Linked DNA regions of Psychrobacter arcticus 273-4. The protein of the gene in region 1 interacts with the protein of each later gene in a pairwise test. Links are inferred from orthologs where the notes say so. Each region holds a gene or a part of one and is shown in the gene's direction. Other genes may lie near its edges.

Region 1 (8,516 bases):
CAAATTGCAAAATATGAGTTAAAAGAATCAGCATCAATAGCTGAGCACAGCTAATAAACGTATTTTAGACCCAGTAAGTATGAGTCATTTGCGTCGTAGATGGACGCTAGATTGATACGATTATTGCTGCGGTAATTGACACAGCAAAAAAGAGCGCTGATTTTATCATATTCATTCGCTGCTATGTTAATACTCACGCGTAAAAGCACTGCCTAAATAGACACTTATAGTCGGTGAAAAGTAATATCGATACAACACGTACTGCTGGTACAAATTTTTCTTGCTTGCTGTGCCTACGCAGACAGAGGCTGCAAAAAATTTACACCAGCAATACGGTAGCGACTTTAAAGTATTTCAACTATATCACGACAAATATCAAATAAATCAGCTAAATTTGATAAAAACTGACCGTCTATAATGCTTAAAACGGAATGGTTTGTTATAAAAAAAAGACATCACCATAATGGCGATGTCCTCATGCTTATCAAGACACTATTCATGCAGTTTTGGATACGGCAATACTACTGAGCCTTTATTGTGCGGCGCTATCTATAGCTGGCGCTTCTGTTAGCGTTGCGCTTGCTCTTCTTTAGCAATCACCGCATCAGCCTCTACATTACCTTTATCTACGACTACTACTTCTTTGATATCATTAGCAGCGACTGCTTTTTGAGCAGCAGTGGTTGAGCTGGTACCAAAATAGCTACCCGTGATTTGATCATAAGTGCCATTGTCTTTTAACTCGGCCAAGGCTTTATTGAATTTAGCAACCAATGGATCACCTTTACGGAAAGCAATACCCATCGCATCATCGCTGGTGCTGATTTCTTGACCTTTTACTTCATAGTCTTTACCGGCTTCTGTTTTTAGCCAGTCGATACCAGTTACTTTATCAGACATCATCGCACGCACACGGCCTGACGTTAGATCTAAATAAGCGTTGTCTTGGGTATCATAAAGTTTGATGTCAGCGTCAGCGTGTTTATCTTGTAGATATTGCGAGGCAACCGTTGAACGCTGTGAGGCAATAGGCTGACCTTTTAGAGCGTCAACACTGACATCATCGCCTTTCTTACCGATTAAGATAATACCACTATGAAAATAAGGGTCGCTAAATTCGACCACTTCTTTGCGCTCAGGGGTGATTGACATGCCAGCGATAGCAGCATCAAACTTCTGCGCATTCAAACCTGGAATGAGTCCATCCCAATCTTGCGAAATGACTTCACATTTAGCTTTCATTTGCGCACAAAGCGCGTCGACCAATTCAATCTCATAGCCGATTAACTTACCATCTGCATCGGTATAGCTAAAAGGTTTATAGCTTGATTCTGTCGCTATTTTGATATTTAAAGGCACGTCAGTTGCGGCATCTGTCTCAGTAGTTTCTACCGGTGCAGCGCTATTATTACAACCTGCCAGCATCAGCATGGCAGCACTTAATGGTGCTAACCACAAGGCTTTTTTTGTCATTAATGAGGTCATTGCAACTATCATAGTGGGTATTCCTTAATATATTTACCAGCCGTATATATATCCGCCGCTTAAGACGGACATTATCAATCGACGATAATGATTACAGCTTATTGACCGAAGTTTTTCTGCTCAAGACGGGCAAGCTCACCATTGCTGCGAATTTCACTCAGCGCTTTATTAAAGTCTTCTTTAATTGCATCGCCTTTACGCACAGCAATGGCAATATTATCGTCATTGTCAATCTCATCACCAACGATACCAAAACCTTCAGGATTGTCTGCTAACCATGATTTGGCAGATACTTTTTCAGCCAGCACCACATCACTACGACCAGACTTTAGGTCCAAATAAGCATTGTCATAACTGTCATAAAGCTTAACGGTATTGCCGTCTTTGCCTTCATAATTATCTTGTAAATAAGCACCCGGCGTCGTTGAGCGTTGACCACCAAGCGTCAGATTCTTGATGACTTTAGGATCAAAGCTGCCTTTAGTGTCGGTCAGCCAAACCATCGTATTAGCAAAGTAAGGCTCGCTGAAATCGACTTTTTCTTGACGTTCGGCAGTAATAGACATACCGGCAATGACCGCATCATATTTTTGCGCCAATAAACCCGGGATAATACCGTCCCAATCTTGAGCGACAATTTCACATTTGGCTTGCATCTGCTCACATAAAGCATTGGCAACGTCAATATCAAAACCCGCCAAACTGCCATCGGCATTGGTATAGTTAAAAGGAGGGTATGCGCCTTCAGTCGCAATACGAATGGTCTTGCCAGAGGTTCCTGCTGCCGGTGTATCTGCATTGGTATCAGCAGCGTCATTAGCAGGTTGGCTACAAGCACCTAATACGAGCGCGGCGGTAACGGTCATCGATGACCACAATAGGCGAGAATTCGACATCATACGTTCCTTAAATTCTGATGGATTTTTAAGATAATTTTTAATCTCTAATTTTTAATACAGCGTTCTGGTATATTTTCTCTGACGTCCCTGCCAGACAAGCCACTCAGATTTAGGTAACTGGATATTCAGGCTATTAGGTATAGTCGGTGAAAAGTAATATCGATACAACACGTACTACTGGTGCAAATTTTTCTTGCTTGCTGTGCCTACGCAGACAGAGGCTGCAAAAAATTTACACCAGCAATACGGTAGCGACTTTAAAGTATTTCAACTATATATAGATATATGGGCAAGTGCTGTTCATACCCGCTCACAGGTCTTTTGATAATACCTGAGTGGAATATCAAAAACAAACGTTTTGCATACCGACTGTGATTATTGAGTAATAAACCCATTAATATACTTACCGATGTGCAATCTTAGTGTTTTAAATAATTATTACCAAGACTGTAATCTTACCAGATTTTAGCAATGGATTAATTTTGACGATGTGATGCCATAAAGTCTTTGACACGCTCAGACTTAGGATTATCAAAGACTTGTTCAGGCGTACCAATCTCTTCAATAACGCCCTGATGCAAGAACACCACTTTGCTAGAAACTTCACGAGCAAAACGCATCTCATGGGTCACAATCAGCATCGTGCGTCCCTCTGCTGCCAGCTCTCGCATAACAGCAAGCACTTCATTGACTAGCTCAGGGTCTAAGGCAGAAGTCGGCTCATCAAACAATAATACTTGCGGCTGCATCGCAAGGGCGCGTGCAATAGCAACACGTTGGCGCTGACCACCGGAGAGATTCGCTGGATAAGCGTCTTTTTTATCGAGCAGGCCGACTTTATCGAGCAGCTTTTCAGCATCACTAATGGCTTGGTCTTTTTTTATTTTTAAGACTTGTATTGGCCCTTCGATGATATTGTCAATAATCGTTTTATGTGGCCATAGATTGAAATTCTGGAAGACAAAACCCACGCGGGCGCGTAAGTGTTCTAGCTGCTTGATATCAGCCGCTTGCAATTCGCCTGACTTAGCCGGCTTCAACATCAGCTCATCTTTACCGATAATGATGCGACCTTGATTGGGCTTTTCGAGCAAATTGATACAGCGAAGCAGGGTCGACTTACCTGAGCCGGACGAGCCTAAAATAGAGATAACATCACCATCATAGGCAGTCAAAGATACGCCTTTAAGTACAGCCAATGAGCCGAAGCTTTTATGAATATCTTGTAAATCTAAAGCGATAGGTCGAGTCGGATTATTTGCAGTATCAAGCATGGTTTAGCAGACTTCCAATAAATATGAGTGAAAACATGAAGTAAAAAGGCGCTTGGCGATAATATAGTTTTTATAAAATGAGGCCCATAACGCACAATCAATTATGGGCCTCATTTTATCATCTTAATAGCATGAGCGCTGTTTTATCTGCCATATTAGTAGGTTGAGACGTGCTCTTCGCTTTCAGTCCCGTCCATCACCTCTGCATCTTCAGCAGTCGCTACCGCTGGCTCATCTTTCTTTACCACAGGCACTTAAGGTTAGTGCCACTGCAACCAATCCAACGCTCAACCAACTTTTATACTTGCCAGTCTGCTAAGCGTTTTATTTGTTCATTGCCATTATTATTCTCCAATATCAGTATCTATAGTTGAAATACTTTAAAGTCGCTACAGTACTACTGGTGTAAATTTTTTGCAGCCTCTGTCTGCGTAGGCACAGCAAGCAAGAAAAATTTGCACCAGTAGTACGTGTTGTATCGATATTACTTTTCACCGACTATATTATAATCAGTGATTAAATCATGCCTATGATATACGGACAAGCAACCTCTATTCACAAAATCGGCTTTACTATCGACCTAATCTCCTCTATGTTAAATAGCATAGCGCCACTAGAGCGCTGACCTTTCTCTATTTATAACGATAAGGATGTATATTTATGAGTCAAATGAATACCGCAGATATTACCGCTTATATGCAAAACGTCGGAAAAGAAGCGCGCGCGGCATCCAGAGCACTGGCTGCTGCCAATACGGGCGATAAAAACGCTGCACTGATGGCGATTCACGATGTATTAAAGAATGCCAAGCAAGATATCTTGTCTGCCAATAAAATCGACATGGACAATGGTCAAAAAAACGACCTAGATGCTGCGCTGCTTGATCGCTTAGAGTTAAATGACGCTCGCTTTGATGGCATGCTACAAGGTTTAAAAGACGTTGCAGCATTGCCTGACCCTATTGGCGAAGTCACAGACATGACGTATCGTCCGTCGGGTATTCATCTGGGTAAAATGCGCGTGCCACTTGGTGTGGTCGGTATGATTTATGAGTCGCGTCCCAACGTCACTCTTGAAGCGGCTTCTTTGGCACTGAAATCAGGTAATGCCATCATCCTGCGTGGTGGCTCTGAAGCTTTTGAGTCCAATCAAGCGATTGCCAAGTGTATTTTAGAAGGACTAAAAAAAGTTGGTATGTCTGAGTATAGTGTCCAAGTGCTAGAGACCACAGACCGTGCTGCCGTTGGTGAGCTTATCACCATGACTGACTACGTTGATGTTATCGTACCACGCGGCGGTAAAGGGTTGATTGAGCGTATCAGCCGCGATGCGCGCGTGCCGGTTATCAAGCATCTAGATGGTAATTGCCATACCTTTATTGACAGTGATGCCGATCCTGAGATTGCCATTAAAGTCAGCGTCAATGCCAAAACCCACCGCTATGGGACTTGTAATACCATGGAAACTCTATTGGTCGATGAAGCAATCGCTAATGAGCTATTACCCAAAATTGCCGAAGCTATCGTCAAAGCCGATGATGCGATGCAACTGCGTCTTGATGATAAAGCGCAGGCTATTCTGAATGACAATACTACCCTTAAAGGTCATCTATCAGCTGCCACCGCTGAAGATTGGGATACCGAATATCTCGCCCCTATCCTCGCGATTAAAATATTATCCGGCATTGATGAAGCGATTGAACATATCAATACCCATGGCAGTCATCATACTGATGTCATCATTACGGATAACTATACTAAGTCGCAACGCTTTATTCGCGAAGTCGACTCAGCAAGCGTAATGATTAATGCCTCTAGCCGTTTTGCCGATGGTTTTGAATACGGTCTTGGTGCCGAAATTGGCATCTCAACGGACAAGATTCATGCGCGTGGACCCGTTGGGCTTGAAGGTTTGACCTCACAAAAGTGGATTGTTTATGGTCATGGCGAAACACGTGCCTAATTTATTACGTCTTCACTACAACTTATAATGTCTCCTGCAGTATAATTGTTACAGAACGTCAGCTTAATTGCTGGCGTTTTTTTATTATTATTAATGAATATGTTATATATGACATATAGCCATTATTTTACATGATAAAAACCTATCGATAGGACGAGGATACCCATGCAAAGTGGCAAAATTAAGCACTGGAATTCCGATAAAGGCTATGGCTTTATCGACGTCGACAATCAAAGTGAAGACGTTTTTTTTCATATAAAATCAGTGCAAATGGCGCAGCCTATTAGCGAAGGGCAACGCGTCTATTTCAATAGTGAGCGCAATGACAAAAACCAGTTGCGCGCCACCGAAGTCACATCGGATGAATTGAGCATTTTAGAAACTTCAGTAGAAAATCCAGCTCATCGCAGCTCAGTTAATCATAATCAAAAAAACAACCGAAACCATACTCGTAAAAATAATCGTGGAAGCCAAAACAAGAAAAGTAGCCTCTCTACCCTATTCAGCTTGATTGCCATTATCGCTGTTGCGGTTTACTTCTTTGCTGATATAAAATCCAGCTTTTTTGCAGATAGCACGCCACCAGCTACCCTAACGCAAAACTCCATTGAAACCGCTAGCACCGCAAATGCAGTGGCTATCACTGGTGATGCGCAGATAGATCAAACCATTGCGCTTATTCAGCAAGGCGGTCCTTTTTCTTACCCTAACAAAGATGGCACCAAGTTTTATAATCGAGAAGGCAAGCTACCGGCGGAGTCGCAAGGTTACTATCGTGAATATACTGTACCCACGCCTACGGTTTCTCATCGCGGTGCACGGCGTATTGTTACTGGTGGTCACCCACCCACCATCTATTACTTGACCCTTGATCATTACGACAGCTTTCAAAAACTGGAGGTGAAATAATATGACCCAAGCTATTTACTATGTGAATCAAAGCAGCCTTGAGCGAAACCTTGTTAAAGGTAAAAACAGCAAAGCATTTGCCAATATTCCTGAACAATCAATCACCATACCTATGGAAGAGCGATTGAATAAAGAAACACTGTTACGCAGCTTAGCAAAAGCGTGCAATTTCCCAAGTTGGTTTAGTCATAACTGGGATGCGGCGTGGGACTGCTTAACAGACAGTGATATTGAGTATTTGACGCTTGATTTAACAGCCGTTAAAAGTATTAACATCGAAGATTTTAATGTATTCAAAAGCCTCATAGAAGATGCATTTAAAGAATTTGGCAAACCACAACTGTGGATTGTCGTGGCGTCCGATGATTTGTCTTAGTCGCTATAGTTGAAATATAGTTGAAATACTTTAAAGTCGCTACAGTACTACTGGTGTAAGTTTTTTGCAGCCTCTGTCTGCGTAGGCACAGCAAGCAAGAAAAATTTGCACCAGTAGTACGTGTTGTATCGATATTACTTTTCACCGACTATATCTCGAATTGAGGTTAATTTATAGGATCAAAAAAACCGCCTAGCAAAAGCTAAGCGGTTGTTTTATATCTGACTTTTAAAACCAACTAATCAGAAATTACTGGTTTTTAGCATAAACAGGAAGCTCTTTGCAGATTGCTTCTACTTTGCTACGCACTTCAGCGGTTGCTGCTTCATCGCCACGGCTGTCTAACACGTCACAAATCCAACCTGCCAAAGCACCTGCTTGCGCTTCATTGAAGCCGCGAGTCGTAATCGCTGGTGTACCAATACGGATACCAGAGGTTACGAATGGAGATTTAGGATCGTTTGGCACGGCGTTTTTATTCACAGTGATATGCGCATCACCCAACCATTTATCCGCTTCTTTACCGGTCATTTCTTGCTTCACTAGGCTGATCAGCATTAGATGGTTTTCAGTGCCACCAGAGATGATTTCATAGCCGCGCTCTTGGATGACTTTTGCCATCGCTTGGGCATTTTTCACCACTTGCTGCTGATAGGTTTTGAAGTTATTTTCTAAGGCTTCTTTAAAGCAAATCGCTTTGGCCGCGATAACATGCATCAACGGGCCACCTTGATTGCCTGGGAAGACAGCAGAGTTTAGTTTTTTGGCAAGTTTCTCATCACGAGCCAAAATCATACCTGAACGTGGGCCACGTAGAGTTTTGTGCGTTGTCGTCGTAACCACATCAGCAAATGGTACTGGGCTTGGGTAAACGCCACCAGCGATAAGACCAGCAACGTGTGCCATATCGACGAGCAAATAAGCGCCCACTTCGTCAGCGATTTCGCGGAAACGCGCCCAATCAACGACTTGTGAGTATGCTGAGAAACCAGCGATGATCATTTTTGGCTTATGCTCTTTTGCCAAGCTCTCAACTTGGTCATAATCGATAAGACCAGTGCCTTCGACCAAACCATACTGTACTGCATTATAGTTTAGACCTGAAAAGTTGATGTGCGCGCCATGAGTCAAGTGACCACCAGCATCTAAGCTCATGCCTAGTACCGTATCATTAGCTTCAAGCAGTGCTAAGAACACAGCAGAGTTTGCTTGGCTACCAGAATGTGGCTGTACGTTCACATATTCTGCACCAAACAATTCTTTTGCACGGTCGATTGCCAATTGCTCAACGACGTCAACGTGCTCACAACCACCATAATAACGCTTACCAGGATAGCCTTCAGCGTATTTGTTGGTCAAATCAGTACCTTGTGCTTCCATCACAGCTTGTGAGCAGTAGTTTTCTGAAGCGATAAGCTCAATATGGTTCTCTTGACGCACGCTTTCAGCAGCCATGGCTTTAGCAAGTACTGGATCAAAATCTTTGATAGAAATATCTTTAAACATAATAAGGTCCTAAGTGGTGATAGTCGTTAGTAATGACAGTCATTGAAAAGAAGCGAGTAGTAAAAGAAGTTTGAAATAGGCAAGCAAAAGGTATGGGCTTGTTAT
Region 2 (5,554 bases), 930 kb from region 1 along the record:
TAATGAGCAAGTGCTTGCTGCCCATAAAGATACCTTGCTTGATATTGAGAGGTTTGAGCCGGTGAGTGTCTTTGGTCCTTGGACACAGATTATGGAGACGTTTTTTGTTGATGGCGGGCGTTTTGATAAGCTGGCAAGTGTGCAGTAAAGGTAACTAGATTAGTCAGTGACAAGCCGTTTGATTCAGATATTCATTCTTAACTTGGATGAGAGACTGAGTCAAACGGCTAAATGACCAGCAGACAGTGCAGTTATGGTTAAAAATATTTAGCTTATTCATTGCTGATAAATTTAAGTCATTGATAATATTATATTTACAAATCCTTTATTCCATTTTGGAAATAACATAAACATATTCATCATTAAACATAATAAGATAGCGCTGTTAGCATACTTACATTACTTATCAGACATATTTTTGAGGCAGCCATGACATCATATACCACAGGTTATAAAAATAAAACGCTTAGCGTCCTAAGTATCGCCGGTGTGGCGCTCACTTTAGGTATCGCAGGCTGTAGTAACAATGAAAAGACTGAGCCGGCTGCCAATGCAGAGGGCAAACCAGCAGCGACAGAAGGGCAGGACATCGAGCTATTAAACGTCTCTTATGATGTCGCCCGTGATTTTTACAAAGACTACAATCCATTATTTGTTGATCATTACCAAGCTGAAAACCCAAACAGTAATATTCTTATCAATCAGTCGCATGGTGGTTCAAGTAAACAAGCACTGTCGGTGGCAAATGGTCTACAAGCAGATGTCGCGACCATGAACCAAGGCTCTGATATTGAGCTGCTTGAGAAAAAAGGTTTGGTTGAGTCAGATTGGGAAAGCAAATTCCCAGACAATGCGGTACCTTTTACCAGTACCATCGTCTTCTTAGTGCGCAAAGACAATCCAAAAGGTATCAATGATTGGGCAGACTTGACCAAAGAGGGTGTTGAGATTGTCATGGCAAACCCAAAAGTCACGGGTAACGGTCGCTATGCTTTCTTAGGTGCTTATGGTTATGGCTTACATGCTTTTAATAAAGATGAAGCACAAGCGGAAAAATATGTTAAAGACATGCTAAAAAACGTCAAAGTTTATGAAAGTGGCGGGCGTGCAGCGACTACGACGTTTGTACAGCGTGGTATCGGTGATGTCTTAGTGACCTTTGAGAATGAAGCCAATCTTGCGGCAAAAGATTTTGGGGTTGGTCAAGTTGAGATCGTTTATCCAAAATACTCAATCAAGTCTGAAAGCCCAGTGGCTATCGTAAAAACAGTCACTGATAAAAAAGGCACCACAGATGCCGCCAAAGCATATCTTGATTTCTTATGGAGCGATGCTGCCCAGCAATTGGCAGCTGACTTATACTTACGCCCAAGTGTGAAGAGTGTATTGGATAAAAACAGTGATAAATTGCCACCGATTGACACTTTCCGTCCGAATGATGCGTTTGGCACATGGGATGAGATCATGAGCACCTATTTCAGTGATGGTGGTTTGTTTGATAAGTTGGCGGTTAATGCGCCTCAGTAATACCAGTAGTAATGTTAGTAACGACGTTTAAATAGCCGTGACTTATTTGAAGGGCGGCTACTGCATTATTTGATGATTAATCAGTAATGCACGACGTCATGAAATTATGTCAATCTCATAAAGGACATGGCCGACAACGCTATGTCCTTTATACCATGAGCATATTCATAATCTCTTTTTATCATACTTTTTTCTTCATATCGATACGACCGAGTGCTTACGATAAGTACCATCAGCTAGGCAATAGGACACCACTATGAGTGCAACAACATCTCCCACTAATAAGCCCCTTCCTAGAAAAGGTTGGTTAACACGCTTGCGTCAGCGCAATGTGCTACCAGGGTTTGGGCTAAGTATGGGCATCACTGTCTTTAGCTTGTCGCTGTTGGTAGTACTGCCATTTGCCATGATGGCCTATACCACAACACAAATGGGCTGGACGGGATTTTGGGGTACTATTAGCCAGCCGCAAGTGACCGCTGCTATTAAACTAAGCCTATGGATGTCGTTTTTGGCGATGCTGACCAATATGGTGTTTGGCACACTGGTCGCATGGGTGCTCGTACGCTATGAGTTTTGGGGCAAATCTTTGATAAATGCCTTGGTGGATTTACCCTTTGCGCTCCCAACAGCGGTCACTGGTATCTCGCTTGCGACTTTGTATGCACCCAATGGTCTTATCGGGCAGTGGTTTGCCAAGTTTGATATTCAAGTGGCTTTTACACCATTGGGTATTTGGCTGGCTTTAGTGGTTGTCAGCTTTCCCTTTATCGTCCGCGCTGTACAGCCCGTACTCGCAGAGTTATCTGTTGAATTTGAGGAGGCAGCAGCGGTATTGGGTGCCAATCGATTTACCACGTTTCGTAAGGTGATTTTGCCAGAGCTATTGCCTGCGTTATTGATGGGTGCAGGCATGATGTTTGCGCGTGCCACTGGTGAGTATGGTTCGGTCATTTTTATCGCTGGCAATATTCCGATGCAGTCTGAAATTTTACCATTAATCATTATTAGTAAGCTTGAGCAGTTTGACGTCCAAGGCGCATCAGCCATTGCATTATTTATGCTACTAATCTCCTTTGTGATTTTATTGACCATCAATATCGTACAGTGGAAGCTGTCGCGCCGTGTAGGAGCTCGCTAATGCAAATCTCTAATATCTACGACTACCAGAGCAACCCAGCAACCAAAGATACACTATGGATACGCCGTGCCTTTATCACCATCGCTGTGTTATTTATGGTTATTATGTTGGTTGTGCCACTGCTAGCCGTGTTCTATGAAGCCTTTAAGGGTGGCTGGCAGTTATATATCGCCTCTCTTGTCGATCCTGAAGCCTTGCAGGCGATTAAGCTAACCTTGATTACTGCCGCAATTGTCTTACCGATTAATATGGTGATGGGTATTGCTATTGCGTGGCTGGTGACCCGTTATCAGTTTAAAGGTAAACAGCTGGTGACCACTTTGCTTGATTTACCGTTTTCGGTGTCGCCCGTGGTCGCAGGTTTGATGTTTGTTTTGCTATTCGGGTTAAACTCTAGCATTGGTGGCTGGCTTGAGAGCATGGGATTTCAGGTAATCTATGCTGTACCGGGGATTATTTTAGCGACTTTGTTTGTCACCTTTCCCTTTGTGGCACGTGAGTTGATACCGCTGATGCAGACGCAGGGTGATAGTGAAGAGCAAGCTGCACTGACTTTGGGTGCTACTGGCTGGCAGACGTTTTGGCATGTGACACTGCCTAATATCAAATGGGCGCTGCTGTATGGTTTGATATTGACCAATGCGCGAGCGATGGGTGAGTTTGGTGCAGTGAGTGTGGTCTCAGGTCATATTCGCGGTGAAACCAATACCATGCCGCTACTGGTCGAAATTGCTTACAATGACTATAACTTTACCGCTGCGTTTGCTTTATCAAGCTTACTTGCCGCACTCGCTTTAGTAACGTTACTCATTCAGCAAATCATGACCAAGCTACAAGATCGCAAATTCGCTAAGTCTGAACGTTTGATAAGTGCGCCTGAACTACCAGTCAGTGCTAATGCTACTGTTGCAGAATCAGCAGGCAAAGCATAGCGATTCATGTCTATAGACGCCATTTCCGCTATTTGCCATAGTATTAAAACAATCTGCTACGCTACGATAAAAGAAATAATAAGAGACACCATTATGAGCATCGAGATTCGCAACGTTAATAAGAAATTTGGTAACTTTACCGCCTTAGATGATATCAATATCACGGTACCTACGGGTAAATTGACGACTTTATTGGGTCCTTCAGGCTGCGGTAAAACCACCTTGCTGCGTATCATTGCCGGTCTTGAGTATTCGGACTCTGGGCAGATACTGTTTGATGAACTAGACGTCACCAATACTCCGGTACAAAAGCGCCATATCGGCTTCATGTTTCAGCACTATGCATTATTTCGCCATAAAAATGTTGCTGACAATGTGGGCTTTGGTCTGACGTTGTTACCAAAGAATGAGCGCCCAAGTAAAGCGGATATCAATAAGCGCGTGGCTGAGCTATTAGATTTGGTGCAGTTGCCACAAGTGGCAACTGCTTACCCGCATCAATTATCAGGCGGTCAGCGTCAGCGTATTGCGCTGGCAAGAGCACTTGCGGTTAAGCCAAAACTACTATTATTAGATGAGCCGTTTGGGGCGCTGGATGCCAAAGTACGTAAAGAGCTGCGTACCTGGTTAAAAGACATTCATCATGAGCTTGGCATCACTAGCATCATGGTTACTCATGACCAAGAAGAGGCAAGGGCGGTATCTGATGAGATTGTGGTGATGAATCATGGTCGGGTTGAACAGGTAGGCACCTCAGAAGCATTGATCAATCGCCCAGCCAATGCCTTTGTCAGTGATTTCTTAGACTTGGTATAGTGTTTAATAAAGAATACTGTAGCGACTTTAAAGTATTTCAACTATATCAGTGCCGCATAAAAAAGACCTCATCATGAGGTCTTTTTTATGGGCTAACATAAGCCAAAGATCTTTAAGCAAAATTTTTCACTGCCTATCACAGCGCCTATTAGTGCTAGGCTAGTATTAGGCGGATTTTAGTATGGCTTTTTCTTTGCTTGATACCTGCTTGTAGGTAATGTCCAAAATATTTTGACACCATTCTGGCAAGTCATTTGCGACCTCGTACCACATCCAAGTGCCATCACGAACACAGTTTAAGATGCCCAGTTTTTTTAGGTGATTAAGGTGACGCGATATCGTTGGTTGTGGCTGATCAAGTATTTCTACTAACTCACCGACGCAGCGTGATTCTTTATTATATAGGATTTGGAAAATCTTCAAGCGCGTAGGGTCAGATAATACTTTAAACAACTCAAGCGGTTGTATCATAGAATTATTATTAGACATGGATCAATTCCAATATACATTTAGTTAATAGGGGCACAATATAGCAGCACTTATCCATAAAATCGATTAATAAACGACCAAATTTACAGTTCATCGCCATTTTACTACCTTAAGTACCGTAAAGTTACACGGATTGTTATATTCAGTTACATATATTAATTAAATTAATATAACTATAAAGTTTTGATTGAGATGATGGATAAGTATACCAAACACTATTGTAAATGCTAATAATTATCGTTAATATAGCTAATAATACGTTAGTCAATCACAGTAGGAACCCGCTTATGTACGTCTGTATCTGTAATGATGTCAAAGAAAAGCAAATAAAAGCCGCCATTGCTTCTGGTATCGATACGTTAGATGGTCTAAAAGACACCTTAGATGTCGCAACCTGCTGCGGATGCTGTGAGCCTATGGTAAATGACTATCTAGAGGAGCATCATGCCAAGTTCGATGTATTGGCTTATGCTGTTTAAAAACTAACTGTTTATATATTGGCGCTTTATCTATAAAATTATGAATACATATAACAAGCAATGATACATACAGGAGTGTAGGTGATGATTGGCAACCCTAAAGTGATTGATTATTTAAACTTTTTATTAGGTGGTGAGCTTGCAGCTCGTGACCAGTATTTCATCCACTC

Evidence for each region. Proteins that work in one complex are often made in the same cells at the same time.
Region 2: the proteins of PSYC_RS01520 (region 1) and PSYC_RS05600 interact in binary tests that used the Escherichia coli proteins (3 or more experiments, as listed by UniProt). The link is inferred for Psychrobacter arcticus 273-4 from one-to-one orthologs.

What each region holds. Positions count from the first base shown.
Region 1 is NC_007204.1:355,741-364,256, reverse strand. What follows is about bases 3,474-6,469. They hold PSYC_RS01520 (glutamate-5-semialdehyde dehydrogenase), read left to right. Parts: upstream 3,474-4,318; coding sequence 4,319-5,620; downstream 5,621-6,469. Other genes in these bases: PSYC_RS01515 (ribonuclease domain-containing protein), read left to right, coding at 5,786-6,469; PSYC_RS01525 (ABC transporter ATP-binding protein), read right to left, coding at 3,474-3,658. Also shown: PSYC_RS01535 (transporter substrate-binding domain-containing protein), read right to left, coding at 568-1,497; PSYC_RS01530 (transporter substrate-binding domain-containing protein), read right to left, coding at 1,584-2,384; more of PSYC_RS01525, read right to left, coding at 2,861-3,473; more of PSYC_RS01515, read left to right, coding at 6,470-6,529; PSYC_RS01510 (barstar family protein), read left to right, coding at 6,531-6,905; glyA (serine hydroxymethyltransferase), read right to left, coding at 7,155-8,411. UniProt on the Escherichia coli protein: Catalyzes the NADPH-dependent reduction of L-glutamate 5-phosphate into L-glutamate 5-semialdehyde and phosphate. The product spontaneously undergoes cyclization to form 1-pyrroline-5-carboxylate.
Region 2 is NC_007204.1:1,280,776-1,286,329, forward strand. Bases 2,761-5,554 are described here. They hold PSYC_RS05600 (sulfate/molybdate ABC transporter ATP-binding protein), read left to right. Parts: upstream 2,761-3,693; coding sequence 3,694-4,416; downstream 4,417-5,554. Other genes in these bases: cysW (sulfate ABC transporter permease subunit CysW), read left to right, coding at 2,761-3,600; PSYC_RS05605 (ArsR/SmtB family transcription factor), read right to left, coding at 4,582-4,905; PSYC_RS05610 ((2Fe-2S)-binding protein), read left to right, coding at 5,193-5,384; bfr (bacterioferritin), read left to right, coding at 5,469-5,554. Also shown: PSYC_RS05580 (sulfate ABC transporter substrate-binding protein), read left to right, coding at 1-148; PSYC_RS05585 (sulfate ABC transporter substrate-binding protein), read left to right, coding at 430-1,527; sulfate ABC transporter permease subunit CysT, read left to right, coding at 1,784-2,668; more of cysW, read left to right, coding at 2,668-2,760. UniProt on the Escherichia coli protein: Part of the ABC transporter complex CysAWTP involved in sulfate/thiosulfate import. Responsible for energy coupling to the transport system.